One region of the Mesorhizobium sp. M7A.F.Ca.MR.245.00.0.0 genome, then DNA from elsewhere that is predicted to be linked to it. Evidence: riboswitches for the same ligand, from Rfam matches in the RefSeq annotation. Region 1 holds a riboswitch; the other holds the start of a gene.

Region 1 (7,181 bases):
ATCCGCGAATACATCCTCTATGTCGTCAAGGCCGGCCACATCGCCGTCATGGTCCATCTGATCGACGGCCGCGACATTCCCGACGGCCAGGACCAGATCGCCTACGCCAGGGATGTCGTGACCCAGCGTTTCGCCGAGGCCAACATCCTTTTTGTCGTCGACCAACTCGTCAAGGGCGCTATCCGCGCCATCACCGGCCTGCTTGGCGGTATCGCCGCCTTCCTGCCGATACCGGGCCTGAGCGGCCTGGTCTCGTTCATCAACACCGTGATCCGCCTGTCGCTGACCTATGTCGACGAGATCATCCTCGGCTACAACATCCGCATCAATTCAGCCTCGCCCTTCGAGACGGCGCGGCAGGGCGTCGTGCTCTATGCCCAGAACGGCAAGGTCATGGTCAAGAACGCCGTCTGGCTGGCGGTCATCATGTGGGGCGTGTCGTTCATCATCTTTCTGATGATGCTGGCGCCTGCCGGCGCGATTCTGTTCCTGATGCCTGGCCAGCTCGCCGGCTGGGCTTTTGTGCTCGCCATCGTCTTCGCCTGGGCATTCAAGGCGGCGTTCATTGAACCCTTCGCCATCGCCTGCCTGATGCAGGTCTATTTCAAGACCATCGCGGGCCAGGTGCCGGATCCGGCCTGGGACGCCCGGCTGGCCGAGGCGTCGTCGAAGTTCAGGGAGCTCAAGGACAAGGCGCTCGCCTCCTTCGGCGGTTCGCGCTGGGGTACGGCCGGCGCCACACCCTGATCGGCCGGGCGGGTGATGTCTGGTGAGGCAGAAACGGTGTTGAGGCGCGCCACGGTGGATTTGAGCTGTGTCTCGCCTTGCCCGGAAAAGGTCTCGCTCATGATCAGCTCCGGCAGCGGCAGCCGCCGTCCCCAGCCATGCGTTTCAAGGTCCGGTTTGGGAGCGAACTCGGAAACACGGCCCACGCAGAGATAGGCGATCGGCGTTACGTGGTCCGGAATGGCCAACAGCCGCTTTAGCGCCTGCGCTTCGATGATGCTGACCCAGCCTACACCGACGCCCTCGGCACGCGCGGCCAGCCAGAAATTCTGCACCGCGCAGACGGTGCTGTAGAGATCCATCTCCGGATTGTGCCAGCGTCCCAGCGGCGAACCCTTCGAGCGCTGCCGGTCGCAGGTGATGCAGATGTTGAGCGCGCTTTCGCAGATGCCTTCCAGCTTGAGCTTGCGGTAGAGTTCCTGCCGCTCTTCGTCGATCGCCGGCAGTTCCTGCTCGCGCGCCGCCAGGAACAGGTCGCGTATCTTTTCCCGTCGCTCGGCGTCGCGAATGACGATGAAGTTCCAAGGCTGCATGAAGCCGACAGACGGCGCATGGTGCGCGGCAAGCAGCAGCCGCGCCAGCACGTCGTCATCAATTGGGGTGGGCAGGAAATGACTGCGCACGTCGCGCCGTGTGAACATGGCGCGATAGACCGCATCGCGCGCACTCTGGTCAAATCCGTCGCCAACAGCAGCGGTCAGGTGTTCCGGCATCGCTTGTCCCCTTGCGATTGCAATTGATATCATCCGCCTGACCATGCGGATGACGATGCCTGCCAGGCCGGTCTTCTGGCTCGGGATCAACCCGCGTCCGGTGCCTTCCCGTCATCGACAGTGGCATTTACCGGCGCGGTCCCCCTCACAGCGTTGGGCACGCCACGGAATTCAACCGTGTTCCCGATTCTCCCGCTTGCGGCGGGCACCAGGCAGTACCAAGGATCTTACGCCGAAGCGCCCGCGGGGCCAATGCTTGCAGCGACGCGAATGGACGCAGTCGCGATTTTCCCCAGTCATCGGCCGCCCGTGCATGGCCTTTGTCGATCCGGGTCACTAGATTAGGACGATGACCACCCGTCTCTACACCCATCCGATCTTCCTCGAGCATCTCACGCCGCCCGGACATCCCGAGCGGCCCGACCGCTTGCGTGCCATCGAGCGCGTGCTCGATGAGGAAGCCTTTGCCGGGCTCGATCGTATCCAGGCGCCGGAAGGCGACGAGGCCACCATCCTCTACGCGCATCCCGCCGATTTCGTCGCCCGCGTGCGCGCCGCCATTCCCGACGAGGGGATTGCCCGCATCGATGCCGACACCACTGCCAGTCCGAAGAGCTGGCAAGCGGCGATCACCGCGATCGGCGCCGCCAACGCCGCCGTCGATGACGTCTTTTCGGGCCGTGCCGACAACGTCTTCGTCGCCGCCCGGCCGCCCGGCCATCATGCCGAAAAGACCACCGCCATGGGCTTCTGCCTGTTCAACACGGCGGCGATCGCGGCGCGCTATGCGCAGAAGAAACACGGTGTCGAGCGCGTTGCCATCGTCGACTGGGACGTGCATCACGGCAATGGCACGCAGGACATTTTCTGGGACGATCCGTCGGTGCTCTATTGCTCGACACACCAGATGCCGCTTTATCCCGGCACCGGAGCGAAGAACGAAACGGGCGCCGGCAACATCGTCAACGCGCCGCTGGCGCCGCAGACTGGCAGCGAGGTGTTTCGCGATGCCTTCCTGTCGCGCGTCCTGCCCGCGCTCGACAATTTCGCGCCCGACCTGATTATCATTTCGGCGGGGTTCGACGCGCACCACCGCGATCCGCTGGCCGAGATCAATCTGACCGAGGATGATTTCGATTGGGCGACCGGCCAGCTGATGCAGCGCGCGGCACGCCACAGCGGCAACCGGCTCGTCAGCCTGCTCGAGGGCGGCTACGATCTGCAGGGATTGGCATTTTCGGTCGCCGCCCATGTCGGGCGACTGATGAAAGGATGAATGATGGCCGATGAGACCAACGAAGACGTCAAGGCGATGAGCTTCGAGCAGGCACTCGATGCGCTGGAGAAGATCGTCGATGATCTGGAGCGTGGCGACGTGCCGCTCGACCAGTCGATCAAGATCTATGAACGTGGCGAGGCGCTGAAGGCGCATTGCGACCGGCTGCTGAAGGCCGCCGAGGACAAGGTCGAGAAGATCAGGCTGTCGCGCGACGGAAAGCCGGTCGGAACGGAGCCACTCGACGCGGATTGAGGCCCGGTCCGAACATAGGCTCGCCTCACCGGTTTTTGGACATGATCATGATCGAGGATATAACTCGTCCCGATTGAAACAGCTCAAGGACAAGAGGAGATACGGAAGGGATGTGCAGAAACATCAAGACCCTGTTCAATTTTGATCCGCCGGCAACCAATGACGAGGTGCGCGACGCGGCCCTTCAGTTCGTCCGCAAGCTGAGCGGAACGACGCGACCCTCGAAGCAGAACCAGCACGCCTTCGACCATGCCGTCGAAGCCATCGCGGCCTCGGCGCGCGAACTGCTCGATTCCCTGGAAACCCATCAGCATCCGCGTAATCGCGAAGAGGTGGCGGCCAAGCTGCGGGCAAAGGCGGCGATCCGCTTTGCCTGATGCGGCCAGGCGGCCTTCGACCACCGACAAGGAGAGTCCATGAGTTTCTTCCCCGGGAAAGACCCTGAGGTGGGCGATGCCTTAGCCAGCGACCAGATCGAATTGATGGTCATCCCGAACGCCAAGGACATCGGCGGTTTTCAGGTGCGCCGTGCCCTGCCGACGGCAAAAAGGCGGCTGGTGGGGCCGTTCATCTTCTTCGACCGCATGGGCCCGGCGATCCTGCGGGCCGGCCAGGCACTGGATGTCCGTCCGCATCCGCATATCGGCCTGTCGACGGTCACCTATCTGTTCGACGGCAAGATCCGGCACCGCGACTCACTCGGTACTGAAATGGTCATTCAGCCCGGCGACGTGAATTTGATGACCGCCGGCCGCGGCATCGTCCATTCGGAGCGTACGCCGGAGGAATTGCGTGGCGCGCCGATGTCGGTGTCCGGCCTGCAGACATGGCTGGCGCTGCCGGACGACAAGGAAGAGGTGGCACCGGTTTTCGAGAACACAGGAGCGCTCAGGCTTCCCGAGATCGATGCCGAAGGCGTCAACGGGCGCCTCATCATCGGCGATTTCCAGGGGTTGCGGTCGCCGGTCAGGGCCGACTCGGAGACGCTCTACGCCGACCTGCGCCTGGCGCCCGGCGCCAGCGTGAAAATCCCTGCCGATGCGGAAGAGCGCGCCATTTACACGCTGGAAGGCGAGGTCTCGATATCAGGTGACGTCTTTCCGGCGGAACGGCTGCTGGTGTTCCGTCCCGGTGACGAGATCGTCGTATCGTCGCAGACCGGTGCACATTTCATGCTGTTTGGCGGCGCCTCGCTCGGTTCGAAGCGTTACATCTGGTGGAATTTCGTCTCATCGTCGAAGGAACGCATCGAACAGGCCAAGCAAGAATGGAAGACGGGCCGCTTCGACATCGTTCCAGGAGACGAGGAAGAATTCATCCCGCTGCCGGAAAGCTGATGCCTGTCACCCAAAGTGGCAGAACGAAATGCATAGACAAAGACTAGGGCCTGATCCGGGTCACTGACACGCATTTACTTTCGCCGGCCGGCGACCTATTTCGCCCATCAACCGAAAGCCTCAGCACCGTGAACGCAACGCCGCATACGCCACTTCTCGACAAGGTCCGCATCCCGGCCGACCTGCGCACGCTTGCGGAAAGTGAACTGCCGCAATTGGCGTCCGAGCTTCGCGCCGAGCTGGTCGACGCCGTGTCCCGCACGGGTGGTCATCTGGGCGCCGGGCTTGGCGTGGTCGAGCTGACAGTGGCGCTGCACTATGTCTTCAACACCCCCGATGACAGGCTGATCTGGGATGTCGGCCACCAGGCCTATCCGCACAAGATCCTGACCGGCCGCCGCGACCGTATCCGCACGCTGCGCCAGGAAGGCGGTCTGTCCGGCTTCACCCGCCGCGCCGAGAGCGAGTACGATCCCTTCGGCGCCGCCCACTCCTCGACATCGATATCGGCCGGCCTCGGCATGGCCGCCGCCCGCGATCTCTCCGGCGGCCGCAACAACGTCATTGCCGTCATCGGTGACGGCGCCATGTCTGCCGGCATGGCCTATGAGGCGATGAACAATGCCGGTGCGCTCGATGCACGGCTGATCGTCATTCTCAACGACAACGACATGTCGATCGCGCCGCCGACCGGCGCGATGAGCGCCTATCTGGCGCGGCTGGCCTCCGGCAAGGCCTATATCGGCCTGCGCGATTTCGGCAAGAAACTGACTTCCTATCTCGGCAAGCGCGCGGATCGTGCGATCACAAGGGCGGTCGAGCATGCACGCGGCTACGTCACCGGCGGCACGCTGTTCGAGGAACTCGGCTTCTATCACATCGGCCCGATAGACGGCCACAATCTGGAGCACCTGATCCCGGTCCTGAAAAATGTCCGCGACAATGGCGAAGGCCCGGTGCTCATCCATGTCGTCACCCAGAAGGGCAAGGGCTATGCGCCGGCCGAAGCCGCCGCCGACAAATATCACGGCGTCAACAAGTTCGACGTCATCACCGGCGCGCAGGCCAAGGCGCCAGCCAACGCACCGGCCTACACCAAGGTGTTCGCCGAAAGCCTGGTCCAGGAGGGCCGCGAGGACGACCGCATCGTCGCCGTCACGGCCGCTATGCCGAGCGGCACCGGTCTCGACCTGTTCGGCGAAGCGTTCCCGTCGCGCACCTTCGATGTCGGCATCGCCGAACAGCACGCGGTGACCTTCGCCGCCGGCCTTGCCACCGAAGGCTACAAGCCGTTCACGGCCATCTATTCCACCTTCCTGCAGCGCGCCTACGACCAGGTCGTCCACGACGTCGCTATTCAGAAACTGCCGGTGCGGTTTCCCATCGACCGCGCCGGTTTCGTCGGCGCCGATGGCGCGACCCATTGCGGCGCCTTCGACACCACCTTCCTGGCGACACTGCCGGGTTTCGTCGTCATGGCGGCCGCCGACGAGGCGGAGCTGCGCCACATGGTGCGCACCGCGGCGAGCTATGATGAGGGCCCGATCGCCTTCCGCTATCCGCGCGGCAACGGTATCGGCGTCGACATGCCGGAGCGCGGCTCGGTTCTCGAAATCGGCAAGGGCCGCATCGTCAAGGAGGGTACCAAGGTTGCATTGCTGTCTTTCGGCACGCGGCTGCAGGATTGCCTGATCGCCGCGGAGGAGCTAGGTGCTGCCGGGCTGTCCACCACGGTCGCCGACGCCCGTTTCGCCAAGCCGCTCGACCAGGATCTGATCCGGCGGCTGGCCCGCTCGCATGAGGTGCTGGTGACGGTGGAGGAGGGCGCCGTCGGCGGCTTCGCCAGCCACGTGCTGCAGTTCCTTGCCCATGAGGGCCTGCTGGAAAGCGGCCTGAAGGTGCGTCCGCTGGTGCTGCCCGACGCGTTCAGCGACCACGCCAAGCCGGAAAAGATGTATGCCGATGCCGGGCTCGATGCCGCCGGCATCGTGCGCACCGTGTTCGTGGCACTCGGGCACACAGTCCACGCCCAGCGCGCCTGAATCCCAGCGCGCCTGAATCAAAGTCTCAAAGACTTGAATCAGTTTGCCGGCAAGCGATCTTAAGGCATTGTTTACGCTGCCGTTTGGCGCTTTGCTTACCGTGTCTCTTGGCCGTTTTTCAATGGCGCCCTGCTAGATCGTGATCAGGCAGGGAGACAACAACAATGAAAACGCTTCTGTGCGGCGCAGCACTTTGCGCCGTTATCATCGCGCCGGCCACAGCCGAAACGCGCTATGACCGCAGCCTCGAAAAGGCGGCGATGGGCATCATCGCCGGCAAGATGGGCGACATCCGCGGCGGCTTTTCCTTCAAGCAGGTGCCGCAATTGGTGGTTCTGCCGGCCCCTGTTCCCGCGCCTGCGGGTGCCATCGAGCCTGCACGCGAGCAAGCTTCGGGCGGCCGTGAGGATGGCTTGTCTCCAGCCGTCGAGCGCCCGGTTTCGCGAACCGTATTCTGAGCTGAAGGCCAACAAGCCTTGATCGGGATTGCCCGATCGTTTCATCGCGCTTGCCGCTGTGCAGGCGATCTAAAAAGCGTCGGCGATGCTACTCCGCCGCAACCAGCTCCGCTTGCTGCGCCGATTTCTCGGGGCGCCAGGATTGCGCCGCGTGGCGGGCGCGGTCTGCCAGGGCGGCTAGGCGTCCGCGCAGGTTTCGTCCACCCACCACCGACGACAAGATCACCGAATGCGTCGCAAAGCGGCGCTTGAAATCCTCGCCGCCGCAGAGAAAATCGATCGTGGTCAAGCCCCGGTCAAACGACCACTGGATG
Region 2 (7,181 bases), on a different contig from region 1:
GCCAAGAATGGCGGCTTCTCCCAGGCAAAGCCCTGGCTGCCGGTGCCGGCCAAGCATCTGGCGCAAGCGGTCAATGTCCAGCAGGGCGACGAGGCTTCGCTGCTCGAGCACTACCGGCGCTTTCTCACCTTCCGGCGTGCCCATCCGGCGCTCGCCAAGGGCGACATCACCTTCATCGAAAGTGAGGGCGACACCGTCGCCTTCACGCGCCGCGCAGGCAACGAGCAGATCGTCTGCGTCTTCAATCTGGGAGCCGGGCCGGCCAAGGTTGACCTTGGCGGCCGATCGCTGCAACCTCTGCCCGGGCACGGATTTTCGGGGCAGGCGAACAGCGGTTCCATCGAGCTTGGCGGCTACGGCGCCTGGTTCGGGCGTCTCGACTGAATTTCCAATCACTGGAGGAAACCAATGGCCGATGTCACGCTAAGACAAGTGAAGAAGTCCTACGGCAATCTGAACATTCTCCACGGCATCGACCTCGATATTAAGTCGGGCGAGTTCATCGTCTTCGTCGGCCCGTCGGGCTGCGGCAAGTCGACATTGCTGAGGTCGATCGCCGGGCTCGAGGAAATCACCTCCGGCGAGCTCAGAATAGCCGGCGAAGTGGTGAACGACGTGCCGCCGTCGAAGCGGGGCATCGCCATGGTGTTCCAGTCCTACGCGCTCTACCCGCACATGACCGTCTACGACAACATGGCGTTCTCGATGAAGATCGGCAAAGAGAACAAGGCCGAGATCGACCGCCGCGTGCGTCAGGCCGCCGAGATCCTGCAACTGACCAAATATCTCGACCGCCTGCCCAAGGCGATGTCGGGCGGCCAGCGCCAGCGCGTCGCCATCGGCCGGGCCATCGTGCGCAATCCGAAGGTGTTCCTGTTCGACGAGCCGCTTTCGAACCTCGATGCCGCGCTGCGAGTCGCCACCCGCATCGAAATCGCCAAGCTCAAGGAATCGATGCCCAACACGACCATGATCTACGTCACCCACGACCAGGTCGAGGCGATGACGCTCGCCGACCGCATCGTGGTGCTCAAGGACGGCCATATCGAGCAGGTCGGCACGCCGATGGACCTCTACAAGAAGCCCGGCAATCTATTCGTTGCGCAATTCATCGGCTCGCCGGCCATGAATATCCTGCCCGCAACCATCGACAAATCAGGCAATCCGACCGTCGTCAGCCATGTCGGCGGGCGCAAGGCGACCGTGCCGATCGCGACGCCGGCTTCGGCGAAGGGCGCTGCGGTGAGTTTTGGCGTGCGGCCGGAGGACCTGATCATCGCCAGCGGCGCGGACTATCTGTTCGAGGGGACGGTCGACTATGTCGAGCAGCTCGGCGAGGTGCAGCTGGTCTATGTCGACATCGGTCGCGCCGACCTGCCGCTGGTGACCAAGCTGCCCGGCAATGTCGAGGTCAAGCGCGGTTCGACATTGCGGCTGAGCGCCAATGGCGAGGACCTGCATATCTTCGACACCGATGGGCGGTCGTTTGCCCTTCATGAGGCTGAAGCGAAGGCGGCCTGACGCAGGACCGTCTTGGACGCAAAAAGAGCAGCGGGCCAGGCCCGCCGCTCTTTTGTTGAAGATCAGCTTCGGCTGTTAACGGCCAAAGAGATTCCGGTCGCTGCCCTGAGGGGCGGACTTCTCTACGTCGCCCGACGAATTGAGCAGCTTCTCGACGAGGCCACCGCTGTTGCGGACCGAGCTCGTATGCGCGCTGTCAACCGAGGTAACCGCAGGCTGATTGGCGCCGTTGGAGCCAAAGTTGTCGCTGCCGGCGAAGGCACTGCCGGTGATGGCCAGAACGGCGGCGGCAGCAATGAGGATCTTGTTCATCTTGAATACTCCTGAATGTCTGAATTTCGAATGTCTGAATTTCGCCAGGGCAGCGGGCGAGCCCGCCGTCGACTGGGAATCGGCTGTTAGTTGTTGCCGAAGAGGTTGTGGTCAGCACCCTGGGCAGGCGCCTGAGCAGCCGGTTCCGACTTCTTGGTCGAAGCGGTGTACGAGCTGTCGACAGCAGTGGCTGCCGCGGCGTTCGAACCGTAGTGGTCGCTACCAGCGAAGGCGCTGCCGGAAATGGCCAGAAGGGCTGCGGCAGTGAGAATGATCTTTTTCATTTTTGTACTCCAGTATCGTCTTTTTCCGTCCGTCTAGCGGCGTGTCTTGGAAATGAAATCGCGTCGTTCGGACAACCCCGATGTGGGAGGGCAACCCCGCCTTTTCCAATCACGAAGTTGTTCCGTGTGGACCATGAATCCACACCTTGAAATTGTGCCAGGGGAATCTAGAGAGGCATTTTTCCTCTTTATATCAGCATGTTAAGTCTAACCATCCGATGGATCACTGACTGTTTCAAAGGCCCGGCGTTCACACCGTCCTGCACGCACCGTCAACAGAAACGAACCGTTCGGTTCGATTTTAGGTCAAGCTAATAGTCACTTTTCGAAACCGTTAACCTTTTTGACCCCCGCCAAGGGTCGGATTCGGGAAGATCGCAGCCGGCAAATGGCCGCCCGGGAGGCGGGATTTCGGCCCCAGACGATCTGCGGTGACGTTTCGCATGCCGTGTCGCGCCGCATGGATACGATGTCGTTTTCATGCCGACGGCGCGCCAGCGATCGTGGTTAGATCATACCCATCTCAGGTGCCGCTTCGTGACGACGAGGCGGAGAATTGGGAAGCCGGTCAGAATCCGGCGCTGCCCCCGCAACGGTGGTGGAGTTCAAGTCGCAACGGGAGACCACTGGGCAACTGCCTGGGAAGGTGTCGCGATGGTCCGCAAGGACAACTCCAGAGCCCGGAAACCAGCCCGAGATTTTTAGACTCGACTGATCGCGGTGGGCGGTCAAGAGGTGGATAGCGCATGTCCGGCACCTAGCCGGCCTGCGTTTCAATCCTTCCTCCATCACCACCAGTTCAGTCCTTAGAAACGAGGACAGGACATGGATACCCGCAACGACATGCTGAGGCTCCTGAAGGGGCGCCGGCAAGGCTTTTCGCTGGAGCAGCCCTTCTACACCGATCCAGACTACTTCAAGCTCGACATGGAGCTGATCTGGTATCGCGACTGGCTGTTCATCGGCCATGATTGCGAACTGCCGAAGCCGGGCAGCTACATCACCGTGCAGATCGGCGACTATCCGGTCGTCCTTGTCCGCGACCAGCAAGGCAAGATCAACGCCTTCCACAATTCCTGCCGCCATCGCGGCAGCCGCGTGTGCAACACGGAGAAGGGTACGGCGGCAAAGCTCGTCTGCCCCTATCATCAGTGGACCTATGAGTTGGACGGCCGCCTGCTGTTTGCCCGCCAGATGGCCGACGGTTTCGACAAGAGTGATTTCGGCCTGAAGCCGGTCGCCTGCGAGAGCGTCGGCGGCTACATCTTCATCTGCCTGGCCAAAGAACCGGCGGATTTCACGCCGATGCGGGCGATGATCGAACCCTATCTTTTGCCGCACCGGTTGCGTGAGGCAAAGATCGCCTTTGAGAGCACGATCGTCGAGAAGGGCAACTGGAAGCTGGTCTGGGAAAACAACCGCGAGTGCTACCACTGCGTCGCCAATCACCCTGAGCTGTGCAAGACCTTCCCCGAGGCGCCGACCGTGACCGGCGTCAACGGCGCCGACAGCGACCCCGAGATGGTCGCGCACTGGGCCAAATGCGAGGCCGCTGGCTTGCCGAGCAAATTCCGCATCGATCCGGCAGGGCAGTACCGCGCCACCCGCGCGCCGCTGCTGCGCGATGCCGTCAGCTACACCATGACGGGAAAACGGGCGGTCCAGAAGAACCTGTCCGACAGCGTTTCAACCGACCGCATCGGTTCCTTGCTGCTCTACCACTATCCGACCACCTGGAACCATATCCTCGGCGACCACGCCGTCACCTTCCGCGTGCTGCCGATCAGTGCCACGGAAACCGCGGTGACGACGAAATGGCTCGTCCACAAGGATGCGGTCGAAGGCATCGACTACGACCTCGCTGAGCTCACCCATGTCTGGACCGAGACCAACGACCAGGACCGCCGCATCGTCGAGGAAAACGCCTTCGGCATCCTGTCGCCGGCCTACGAACCAGGCCCCTATTCGGAGCTGCATGAGGGCGGCGTGATCCAGTTCGTCGAGTGGTACGCGTCGTTCATCGGGCCGCGCCTTGCCGAAGGCGGCCGGCCGGCCCTGCGCAGCGTCGCCTAGCTCAGGGGACAAGAGGATGAATGCGATGACGGACCTTGGCCTCTATCGCCATCTCGACCAGATGACGCCCTGGAACGACCGGCTGCAGGTGCTGGAAGTGATCGGCGTCAGCGACGAAGCGCCGGACGTGAAGACCTTCACCTTCCGCTCCGACAACCAGACCTGGTTCCGCTACAAGCCGGGCCAGTTCGTGACGCTGGAACTGCCGACATCGGAGGGGCCGCTGATGCGCACCTACACGCTGTCGTCCTCGCCGTCGCGGCCATTCTCGATCGCGGTGACGGTCAAGGCGCAGGCGGGCAGCACCGGCACGCGCTGGATGTTCGACTATCTGACGCCGGGCTCGCACGTCAAGGCCTATGGGCCGACCGGTGATTTTTCGCTGCATAGCCACCCGGCGGCCAAATATCTGTTCATTTCGGCGGGCTCCGGCGTGACGCCGATGATGTCGATGCTGCGCTGGTTGAACGACTGTGCGCCATGGACAGATGTCGGCTTCGTCAACTGTGCGCGCCGCCCGGAAGAGATCATTTTCCGCAAGGAACTCGAGCTGCTCGGCAGCCGCATGCCCGGCCTGTCGCTCGGCTTCATGATCGAGGAGCGGTCGAGCCGCGAGGGCTGGTTCGGCCATATGGGCCGCATCGACGCGATCCGGCTGCCATTGCTGGCGCCCGATTTCCGCGAGCGCGAGATTTTCTGCTGCGGCCCCGATCCCTTCATGCGCGCCGTGCGCGGCATGCTGGACGCCGCCGGCTTCGACATGGCGAAATACCATCAGGAAAGCTTTGCTGCGCCTGCCGTGGAGGAGATCCCGGCGCCGTTCTCGCCGCCGGCGGAAGACGGCGCTGCTGCTGCCGTCGAGGCCGTGACACCGATCCGGTTTTCGCTTTCCGATGTCGACGCCGAATGCGTCGCCGGCCAGACCGTGCTGCAGACGGCACGCGCCTCTGGGGTGCGGATTCCCGCCGCCTGCGAGTTCGGCCTGTGCGGCACCTGCAAGGTGAGGAAGGTCGCGGGCGATGTCGAGATGAGTCACAATGGCGGCATCCTCGATCACGAAATCGAGGACGGCTTTATCCTCGCCTGTTGCTCGAAGCCGCTTTCTGCGCTTGAAATCGAAGCGTGACCGGCTGCGCTCGCCCCGAGCCTGCGCCATCTTGCCAAAAACCCTGCAAATGGTTAGACGCCTGCAACGGTGGGGTTGACCGTAAGGCCCGAAGATCATCTCCGCGGCCTGCTCGGCGGGGGAGCAAACATGCGACAATCCGGCATCTATGCCATTGCCAGCAAGGATATCGTCTTTGAATCCTTCGACGGCGAAGCCGTCGTTCTTGACCTGACCACAGGCAAATATTTCGGCTTCTCTGATTCAGGCAGCAGACTTTGGGATGCACTGTCGTCCGGCGTGCCTGCCTCCGAACTGGTCGGCGCCGCGACCGGCATTGGCGCCCTCGATGCCGCCGCGATTGACGGCTTTGTTTCACAATTGCTCGAATTCGGTTTGCTGGCGGCCGTAACCGATGGCGTGGCAAGACCGGCTCCAAGCGAATTGCTGGCTCAGCTCGCCGCTGCCAGAGAGCCCCTCAAGGTCGACATCCATGACGATCTCGCCGATCTCATTGTCGTCGACCCCATCCACGAGGTCGAGGAGCCCCTCGGCTGGCCCGCGGTGAAGCAGGCCAACTGAAGCGCCCATCAGGTTCTCGTTGCCGGACAGCTCCGGAACAGGCAAACCCATGCCGAACGTCACTCTCGAAAACTTGGTTGACTACGCACGTCATGTCCTGGCGCAAGCAGAGAGCAGCGCCGAGCATTATCCACTGACCCGCAAGGCGAGCTTGCCGCATCTGGATTTGACCGCGAATGTCAGCGCCGGCGCATTGGCGGATGCCGTCGCTCATGGCTTTGTCCCTGCTCCGGGCAACCGAACGCCTGCCGATATCTGCCGCGTCTTCGTCGCACATCCCGGCATAGACGGCATCGCGGCACCGGTCAGTTGGGGCCAGGGGCCCTTCACGCAGCATGGCTTCGCCACCCGGCTGGCGGAGGCCGGATTGCGCGGCAACCATTTTCACGACCTGGATTTCTGGCAGTTCTATGATCCGCAACGTCGCGTTGGCGTGCAATTGATGGCTTCGGCCGATGCCTTTCCACCGTGGGAGCCGGGAGCGCCGCTGCGGGCTTTCCTGCATTGGGAATATGCGGCACGCGGCATGCGGCTGGCCCATGCGGGGACGCTCGGGACTAAGGGCAGGGGCGTGCTGCTGGCCGGCGCGGGCGGGGCCGGGAAATCCGGAACCGTCGCCGCCGGCCTCCTCAACGGACTGGACAGCGTCGGCGACGACTATGTGCTGGTCGACCTCTCCAACGGCGTGACTGCCCGCCCACTGTTTTCAACACTCAAACAGGATCCCCAGGGGTTCGTTCGGCTTGGGCTGAAGCATCGGCTGAAAGCGCATGGTCCGCTCAACTGGCAAGGCAAGCATGCTTTTCACATTGATGACATCGCGCCTCGGCCGGTGCCCGAAAGTCTGGACATCATCGCGCTGCTGGTGCCACATATCGGCGGAGGCGAGGCAAGTTCGATCGTGCCGGTGTCGCGTAGGGATGCCATGATCGCCTTGGCGCCGTCGGGCATAGCGCAGATGCCGGGCGAGCGGGAGAGCGGCTTTCGCTTCTTCAGCGATCTGACCCGCCTGCTGCCGTGCTATCGTCTGTCGCTGGGGACGCAGCCACAGGAGATAGCCGGTACGATTGCGGACTTTCTCACGCGGGGCGCTTCGTGAAACTGAGCGTGATAATGCCCGTCTACAACCGTGAGCGCTATGTCGTTTCGGCATTGCGCTCGCTGGTGCGGCAGCGGGACGCCGCCGATCTCGACATCATCGTCATCGACGACGGCTCGACCGACGGCTCTGCTGGGGCCGTGCGCTCGATGATGCGCGAAAACGCCTGCATCCGACTGTTCCAGCAATCCAACATGGGCGTAGC

Evidence for each region. A riboswitch is a leader RNA that binds a small molecule or an ion and turns the genes downstream of it on or off. The one in region 1 is predicted to bind cobalamin.
Region 2: linked by a shared signal. The riboswitch ahead of EOB80_RS16020 (aromatic ring-hydroxylating dioxygenase subunit alpha) and the one ahead of bluB (5,6-dimethylbenzimidazole synthase) in region 1 are both predicted to bind cobalamin.

What each region holds. Positions count from the first base shown of each region.
Region 1 covers NZ_RZTE01000004.1:427-7,607, forward strand. Annotated here, with positions in the region: gene EOB80_RS06525 (hypothetical protein) at 1-747, shown strand, start outside; partial or broken gene bluB (5,6-dimethylbenzimidazole synthase) at 870-1,544, opposite strand; cobalamin riboswitch at 1,547-1,727, opposite strand; gene EOB80_RS06535 (histone deacetylase family protein) at 1,849-2,775, shown strand; gene EOB80_RS06540 (exodeoxyribonuclease VII small subunit) at 2,779-3,030, shown strand; gene EOB80_RS06545 (DUF2277 domain-containing protein) at 3,141-3,407, shown strand; gene EOB80_RS06550 (pirin family protein) at 3,447-4,367, shown strand; gene dxs (1-deoxy-D-xylulose-5-phosphate synthase) at 4,496-6,409, shown strand; gene EOB80_RS06560 (hypothetical protein) at 6,574-6,867, shown strand; gene EOB80_RS06565 (GNAT family N-acetyltransferase) at 6,956-7,181, opposite strand, start outside.
Region 2 covers NZ_RZTE01000013.1:100,228-107,408, reverse strand. Annotated here, with positions in the region: gene EOB80_RS16040 (alpha-glucosidase family protein) at 1-384, shown strand, start outside; gene ugpC (sn-glycerol-3-phosphate ABC transporter ATP-binding protein UgpC) at 409-1,521, shown strand; gene EOB80_RS16030 (DUF680 domain-containing protein) at 1,597-1,833, opposite strand; gene EOB80_RS16025 (DUF680 domain-containing protein) at 1,920-2,117, opposite strand; cobalamin riboswitch at 2,626-2,828, shown strand; gene EOB80_RS16020 (aromatic ring-hydroxylating dioxygenase subunit alpha) at 2,943-4,190, shown strand; gene EOB80_RS16015 (hybrid-cluster NAD(P)-dependent oxidoreductase) at 4,216-5,316, shown strand; gene EOB80_RS16010 (PqqD family protein) at 5,446-5,877, shown strand; gene EOB80_RS16005 (serine kinase) at 5,927-6,976, shown strand; gene EOB80_RS16000 (glycosyltransferase family A protein) at 6,973-7,181, shown strand, end outside.